Regions from separate parts of the Brevibacillus nigriterrae genome, predicted to be linked through region 1. Evidence: riboswitches for the same ligand, from Rfam matches in the RefSeq annotation. Region 1 holds a riboswitch; the other holds the start of a gene.

Evidence for each region. A riboswitch is a leader RNA that binds a small molecule or an ion and turns the genes downstream of it on or off. The one in region 1 is predicted to bind lysine.
Region 2: another riboswitch for lysine. It lies ahead of ACPW7N_RS20035 (transporter substrate-binding domain-containing protein); the one in region 1 lies ahead of ACPW7N_RS00565 (amino acid permease).

Annotation. Positions count from the first base shown of each region.
Region 1 is NZ_JBNCMT010000001.1:99,306-103,520, forward strand. It holds gene pdhA (pyruvate dehydrogenase (acetyl-transferring) E1 component subunit alpha) at 1-246, opposite strand, end outside; gene ACPW7N_RS00555 (alpha/beta hydrolase) at 470-1,192, shown strand; gene ACPW7N_RS00560 (hypothetical protein) at 1,213-1,407, opposite strand; lysine riboswitch at 1,577-1,763, shown strand; gene ACPW7N_RS00565 (amino acid permease) at 1,875-3,299, shown strand; gene ACPW7N_RS00570 (PepSY domain-containing protein) at 3,447-3,956, shown strand; gene ACPW7N_RS00575 (hypothetical protein) at 3,967-4,215, opposite strand, start outside.
Region 2 is NZ_JBNCMT010000030.1:63,040-67,254, reverse strand. It holds gene ACPW7N_RS20045 (SDR family NAD(P)-dependent oxidoreductase) at 22-762, opposite strand; gene ACPW7N_RS20040 (LysR family transcriptional regulator) at 882-1,796, shown strand; lysine riboswitch at 1,833-2,016, shown strand; gene ACPW7N_RS20035 (transporter substrate-binding domain-containing protein) at 2,131-2,970, shown strand; gene ACPW7N_RS20030 (amino acid ABC transporter permease) at 3,098-3,838, shown strand; gene ACPW7N_RS20025 (amino acid ABC transporter ATP-binding protein) at 3,859-4,215, shown strand, end outside.

The DNA of each region.
Region 1 (4,215 bases):
AGACTGGGAACCGATCATCGCTGCTTCCTGACCTGCTACGGGAGCGTAGAAACCGAGACGTCCTTGACGGTTCAAGCTAATCGCACGTTGGTCCCACACACGGGTGAAAACCATTTTACGCATCAATTCTTTCAGTTCTTCATCAGTAATTTTCGGCATCATTCCTGGATTGACTACAGTGCCGTCTGGTGCAAGTATTTGGAGTGGAGCAGAATCACGAAGCTTCTCAGCAGTAGAAATACTCAATGAAATCACCTCTTCGTAGGATTAACAAGAATTGTGTACCTAGAAACGAACTGTTATAGTTGCACAAACCATCTGTGTATCTGTATTAAATCAGCTTTATTCAAGCTTATTTCGTTCCTGTTACTATTCATGATAAAATCTGTATCAATAAATTTCAATAACTTTTTTACTCTTTTTTTATTTTTTATATTGTTTATAGTGTTAAACATAGGAGGAATAATGAATGACAAGCTATGTAAACCGCACCATTGTCAAAGAAGAAGTCAATAGTGAACGATTGGGAATTACCCGCTCCTGCAAGGTATATTTGCCTCCCGGGTATAATGAGCTTCTCTCTTATCCAGTGATTTATTGTCAGGATGGCAACGAATTTTTCACGATGGGCCGAATTGCCACGATTGCCAATCAACTGATTCTCGAGGATGACATCGAACCCATGATCATCGTGGGAGTCTCCGTTGAGCGAAGTAAAAGAACCAGCGAATACTCCCCTACCGGTTCACGCAATGATATGTACAAGCGCTTTTTTGTCGAAGAATTGCTACCCTACATAGAGGACCGCTACCCAGTACGCAAAGATATCTCATCCCGAGTCATCGCAGGAGATTCTCTTGGCGGGACTGTATCCTTACATCTTGCTTTGGATCATCCCGAGGTATTCCAGCGAATGATTTCCCTTTCTGGCGCTTTCTTTCAACCGACACTGGATCGCATCCAAGAGACAGATAACCTTTCCTGGCTCAAGTTATGGATGGTTGTTGGGACGGAAGAAACCGAAGTCGAAACCAATATCGGTACCTTCGATTTCGTCGATTGGAATCGTCGGGCCAAGCTTCTTCTAGAAGAAAAACAGGCGCACTTGCACTATTCCGAACAACCGGGACGACACGTATGGGGATTGTGGCAAAATCAGTTACCTGATGCCATTCGCTATTTTTTTGCCTGACAAGAGAAGGTAAAGAAGTTTTATAATAAACCATTAATTTCTTGTATATCTTCATAGCTATACTTCCTGCCATCAGTCAAATGGATACCCTGACTGGTCGTTTGATCAATTTCGCCTGCAACTTGTGTGTCATCCTTTAACACAATGTTGACAATCTTGCTTTCTTCCAGCTTCATTTGTTTGTTTAACAATTCCCTTTGTTTCGCTGAAATCATGGAGTAAATACCTCTCTTTGCATAATGATTGGTAAGCATAGTATCCCAATCCATTCAAAGAATTACTCTGTGTAACAAAAATTCCATTTGACGATTGTTTCATGGACTTGCTATACTGAGCAACGGTATAAAAAGTTTATATATAAAAAAATCCTCATCTGTGTTCTCACGATGAGGTAGAGGTTGCGACAATTATTAGTAGCTGATCGGAGGCTTGGATGGAGCCGATGAAGATCTGTTGAAAGGGAAAGTCGCCGAAGCTTGCTGTTGCCCATTTCACACAGCCTGCTGGGACCACGTCGAACAGACGTGGGACTGTCACAAGGAATACGTCCTTGTGGAGTACTATCTTTTACGTTGAGAACGGATGCGGGTTTGCATAGCAAAAGTGCTGTGGACTCGATTCTCGATTCCCGGCACTTTTTTATTTCCTTTTTCTCTTTATCACTTTATCAGGAGGAAGTATTATGGCTACAAAAAAATGGGGTTTCTGGCTCCTGACTGCATTCGTTGTTGGAAATATGGTGGGCTCAGGTATTTTCATGCTGCCAAGCTCACTTGCCAATACTGCAAGTCCACTGGGTGTTACGCTTGCCTGGTTGCTAACCGGCTTAGGTGTTCTCATGATTGCACTTGTATTTGGTAACTTGTCTGTACGTCGCCCTGAGCTGACAGCCGGACCACAAAGCTATGCACGTGCCTTGTTCACATCACGCCGAGCAGGCAATATGGCAGGTTTCAGTATGGCTTGGGGGTGTTGGATTGCCAACGCTTCCGGTAACGTAGCGATTATCACGACTTTCGCAGGGTATCTCTCTACGTTCTTTCCTATTATGAAAGATGAGCGTGTGCTTTTCACCATTGGCTCTTTTGCTGTTGAAATGGGAAAACTAACTTCGTTCCTTGTATGCAGTGCCCTGCTTTGGGGAATTAATGCGATTTTACTCCGTGGTTTAAATGGTGCAGGTAAATTAAACTTCTTCGCTACTGCGACAAAGGTACTCGGCTTTGGATTATTCATCGTTGCATCGCTTTACGCGTTTAATGCAGCCAACCTGAGCGAATTCTATCTGCCTGTAACCGATGAAGATGGAGTTGTCCATGGACTGGGCAGTCAAATCAACTTGGCTGCGCTCGCTACTCTCTGGGCGTTCGTCGGGATCGAATCGGCGGTTATTTTCTCCGGGCGTGCTCGTTCACAACGTGATGTAAAACGGGCAACCGTCACAGGCCTTGGGATCGCTTTGGCCATCTATATTGGAATTACGTTGCTTACTATGGGCGTTTTGCCACAAGAAGCACTGAAAGCCTCTGACAAACCGCTCGTTGATGCATTAACTGCTGTAATCGGAAGCTCTGGCGGTACGTTGATGGCGTTACTTGCAGTGGCATCTCTATTGGGAACCTCTGTAGGCTGGATTCTTTTAAGTGCAGAGATTCCGTATCAAGCGGCACAATCCGGGATTTTTCCACGTTTGTTTATGAAATCAAATAAGCACGGAAGCCCTTCCGCTTCCCTTATTGTAACCAATGTATTTTCTCAGCTATTTGTCTTCTCTACGATTTCTGGTACAATTGCCGAAGCATTCGCATTCGTGACAGTGGTAGCGACACTTGCCTATCTCATTCCTTACCTCGTATCAGCTATCTATCAATTGAAGCTGGTCATTACGGGACAAACCTACAATCAAGAGCCAGGCTCCCGTGTAAAGGATGGTATCATCGCTTTCCTTGCTGTTGCCTACTCTGCATGGGTAATCAAGAGCGGAACGGCAGACCTCAAAACATTTGGTTTGGGAATCGGACTGTTCTTACTCGGATTTATTCTGTATCCACTGATGAGCGGGTCGACAAAGAAGATCGAACAACCAGCTAATGTTGTCATTGAATAATGGAAGCCATATAAACAAATGCCATCGAAGGTTATCTTTCGGTGGCATTTTTTATATGGCTCTCACGGGCTATATCATTTGTGAGCCTATCACGTTATAGTAGAATCTGTTTTCAAGATAATGATAGAACAGCAAAGAGGTGCAGTAATGAATAAACTAAACAGAAATTTACACCGCTATATCGGCTTGATTGTCAGCCTGTTTTTAATGATGTGGGTGATTACAGGATTTTTGCTTTTCAACGTACCTTGGTATCAAGAAAAAGCCAATGATTTGAAAACCACATCCATCGCTCTTCCAGCTACCTCCTCAGACTACACGATCTCTTATGTTGGTGATGCACTTATCAAAACAGGAGAATATAAATGGGAAGAAATTCGCTCCATTACAAAGTCAGGAGAAAACTTTAAAGTTTATGTCAAACGGGACCCCATCTTGCGTATTACGGTTGATAAAAACGGACAGATAACAGCACTAAAACAAGACCCGATTCTAGACTTATTTTACGGACTGCACGTTGGTGAATGGGAAGATATCAACTATGTAACTTTATTAGAAGTTATTTCAATCCTGGTTGTAATTTTAACAGTAACCGGTTGGGTGTACTTCTTGCCCAAAAGAAAAAAACGGAAACTGAATGTAGCTTCCGATTCATAAGGAACTAGCCCTATTCTTCAAAAAACGGATTAAACTTCTTCCCTGCAAAGGCATCCTGTTGTTTCCGTTTAATAAATGGATTAAAGCCAGTTTCATCTTGTTTATTGCCAAAAGGGGAGCCTGTCGATGAAGAATGGCCCTCTTTTCTTCCCATCATGATCCCAATCTCCTGTTTGATTGCTTCATTACAATCTTTTATATCACGATCGACATCTACATTCAGTTTTTTCAAGTCAATCAATCGATCCATATAGGCGAT
Region 2 (4,215 bases), on a different contig from region 1:
CGTCATGCCTCAAGATACTGTTCACAAAGTCTGACCACAGTCGACAGTAATGATTTGTCCAGTTATTGCTTCCTGCTCCAAGGTTGTGCAGATCATCGCTGCAATATCTTCGGGAGTGGCTATCCGCTGCAAAGGAAGATGAGGAGCGAGACGGTTCATTTGATCTTCCCTGCCTGCCCACCATCTTGTTGCCACAGCTCCGGGCACGATACAGTTTACTCTAATCTCAGGAGCAAGTGTGCGTGCCAAGGACTTGGTTAGCCCATGAACGGCTGCTTTGGACACGGCGTAAGGAAGCGAAGAGCCTAATCCGGTTTGTCCGGCTATACTCCCAAGATTGACAATCGCACCTTGCTGATTCTTTTTCATGTAGGGAGCAACCGCTCGTGTGCAATAAAACATGCCCTTTACATTCACATCGAACAATTCGTCCCATGTTTCCTCTGTTACTGCCTCCAGGTCATCCATCGGAATATGCCGGGTGATACTGGCATTATTCACGAGCAAATCGACCGTACCGAACTGCTGCACCACCGTTTGGACCATCAATCGGACTTCGTTGTCACGGGAAACATCCGCTTGTATCGCAAGGGCCCGTCCCCCCTCATCAGTGATCTGACGCACTGTTTGTTCTGCATCCGAATGGGAACGGGAATAGTTTACGATAACAGTAGCTCCCCGTTTTGCTAGTTCGAAACTGGTTGCTCTCCCAATTCCCGTACCGCCGCCCGTTACAATTGCCACCTTGTTTTGTAGCTTCATCATTACCACCCCTCGGTTGAGTTTGATGATGTCATTGTAATTCGCATTTTGCTATTTGTATAATTGAACTAATTGAATAGTTAGTTCAAAATTATTGAATTGTTGCAGGGGGACGGAACGTGGATCTTAAGACCTTAAAAACATTTCAAATGATCGTGAAATACGGGAGCTTTAACCGGGCAGCACAAGAAATGAACTATGTACAATCGACAGTCACAATGCAAATCCAGAAGCTTGAATCTGAATTGGGTGTTCAGTTGCTGGTACGTGGCAAAGAAATCAGCCTGACGGAAGCAGGTAGGCTGTTTTACGACCAGAGCTTACAAATCGTAAAGAATATGGAGCAACTTCAGACTAGCTTATTGGATTTGAAATCAGGTGAAGCTGGACATATTCGTATTGGGGTAACGGAGCCAACTGCCAGCTACCGTTTGCCTGGTATCCTGAGTAAGTTTATATCTATGTACCCGAATATCCGCATTTCCGTCGAAATCTCGAACACCCCGGTCCTTAGCAAGCGGATTATCAAAGGAGAAATCGATTTTGCACTTTCTACGGCACCTGGCTTGGGGTCTGATTTATATTTTGAGTCATTATTTCAGGAAGAGTTCATAGCATTACTGCCAGAGAATCATCCACTTGCCAAGAAAGAACTGATTGTACCGGAAGATTTACTGGGGTATCGTCTACTCGTCACATCAGTGACTTGTCCATATCGTAGGAAATTGGAGATGGTACTACAGGAAAAAGGGATTGTTACTCTCGATACGATGGAGATCGGGAGTATGACGGCATTGAAATATTTTGTAGAAAGCGGGTTAGGGATCGCACTTATCCCAAAAATTATGATGGAACCAGAAATGAAGGGGACAACGGTCAGGATAATCAGTGGAAGCCTCATACACATGACATTTGGGATCTTGTGCAAGGAATCGGACTACCCATTCCAACTGGCGAGTCAAAAGCTTTATAACTATCTAAAGAAGGAATTAGGAAGTAATGCCCAGGTTGACAGAATGTATCGAACATTGTAAACTCAAGAACGTAATTGAATAAGACCTCACTTACATCAGTGAGGTAGAGGCGCGATATTTAACAGTCTTTAGTGGAGTTCGAGAAAACGATGATACTAAAGAGAAGGAAATGTCGCCGAAGCTTGTAATATTTCTCCGTATTACTTGCTGGGTCTGCAGTTAAGAGCTGCAGGACTGTCTCAATAAATTACCCGATTTATTGAGTTGTGCTATCTCATTTGGGAAAAGAGAGGTATTTGGGCTACTATGTATTTTAGTGCGACCTGAGTCTATCTCAGGTCGCTTTTTGCTTTGTAAAAAAGCAACAACCAAAAAACAAAGGGAGAGAAAAAATATGAAAAAGTCACCAATGATTGCATTGTTTCTTTCAGCCATTATGCTCTTAGCAGGATGTGGGACAAGTGGTGCTCCTGCATCTACACCTGCACCTGCAGAGGAAGGTAAAACATTCAAGGTAGGTATGGAAGCGGGTTATGCCCCATTTAACTGGACGCAAATGGATGATTCCAATGGTGCCGTTAAAATCGAAGGCAATGCAGAATATGCTGGTGGGTATGATGTAGAAATCGCTAAAAAGATTGCTACTGCTCTTGGTAAAGAATTAGTGATTGTGAAAACGGAATGGGACGGCCTAGTACCAGCATTAACTTCAGGCAAAATCGATGCGATTATCGCAGGGATGTCTCCAACCGCAGAACGTAAACAAACGATCGATTTCTCAGACAACTACTATAAATCCAATCTCGTGATGGTTGTGAAAAAAGGCGGAAAGTATGAAGGGGCTACTTCCATCCAGGACTTCAACGGAGCAAAAGTAACAGCTCAATTAAACACTTTCCACTACTCCGTCATCAGTCAAATTCAAGGGGTAGCTCAGCAGCCTGCGATGGACAACTTCCCAGCGATGAGAGTGGCGCTTGAGTCAGGGATGATTGATGGATACGTTTCTGAGCGTCCGGAAGCAGTCAGTGCATCCGCAGCAAACCCGAACTTTGCAATGGTAGAATTCAAAGAAGGCTTCACAACCTCTGAAGATGATACAGCAATCGCTGTGGGTATTGCCAAAGGCAGTGAATTAACGAAGAAAATCAATGAAGTGCTAGCAGGTATCTCAGAACAAGATCGTACAAGCTTAATGGATACTGCTATTAAAAATCAACCAGCAGCAAAATAATGCTTTGTAGTGAAACCGGCTGCACCATCATGCAGTCGGTTTTATGCTGATTGGCTGATGATGGACTCGACAACACCTTCGGAAAGGCTTCAAGCGAAGTGTTTCTGAATGAAATTGGAGGTAAAAGATGAGCTTTGAGTGGATTGTAAAAATCATAGCTGAAAATTGGCCCATGTTCCTTCGTGGAGCCGGGATGACATTACTAATTGCTCTGATCGGAACGGTATTGGGGGCAATCATTGGTTTACTGGTAGGGATTATCCGTACGATTCCTGCTCCTGAACGAGGGGCGAAAAAAGGTATTCTCAAAGTGGTGAATGCCATTCTCACAATTTATATTGAATTCTTCCGGGGAACCCCGATGATTGTGCAGGCGATGGTCATTTATTATGGTTCTGCCCTGGCCTTTGGGATTGATATGGACCGAATTGCTGCAGCAATCATTGTCGTAGCGATTAACACTGGAGCGTACATGGCAGAAATCGTTCGTGGGGGGATTGTATCCATCGATAAAGGGCAATTTGAAGCGGCCCATGCAATCGGGATGAATCACGTTCAAACGATGGTGAATGTCGTATTGCCACAAGTGGTTCGAAATATTTTGCCAGCAACAGGTAATCAATTTGTCATTAATATCAAGGATACTTCCGTATTAAACGTCATTTCCGTAACCGAATTGTATTTCACAACGAAATCCATTGCGGGGAATAACTTCCGATATTTCGAATCGTTTTTCGTTGCGTGTGTTGTTTATTTCATGATGACCCTGCTTGTCACTTGGGTTTTGCGTTATTTCGAGAGAAAGCTAGACGGCCCTGACAGTTACACGATGATCGATCATCACGTGCAGGTAGAAAGTACGAAATAATCGGAGAAGGAGGAGAGCATATGGAAAAAATCATTGATATTCAACACTTAAATAAATCCTATGGATCACATGAAGTATTAAAAGACATCGATTTTTCGGTGAACAAAGGAGAAGTCGTCACGATCATCGGTTCCTCTGGATCAGGTAAGTCTACCCTTCTTCGTTGTATTAATTTATTGGAAAAACCAAGTGGCGGCCAAATTATCTATAAGGGAGAAAATATTTTAGACGACAAGCACGATATTTTCTTGTACCGTAGACATCTAGGCATGGTCTTTCAGCAATTTAACCTGTTTAATAACCACGATGTGTTAAGTAATTGTGTAGTCGGGCAAGTAAAAGTGCTAAAGCGTTCGAAGGAAGAAGCTGAAAAAGTA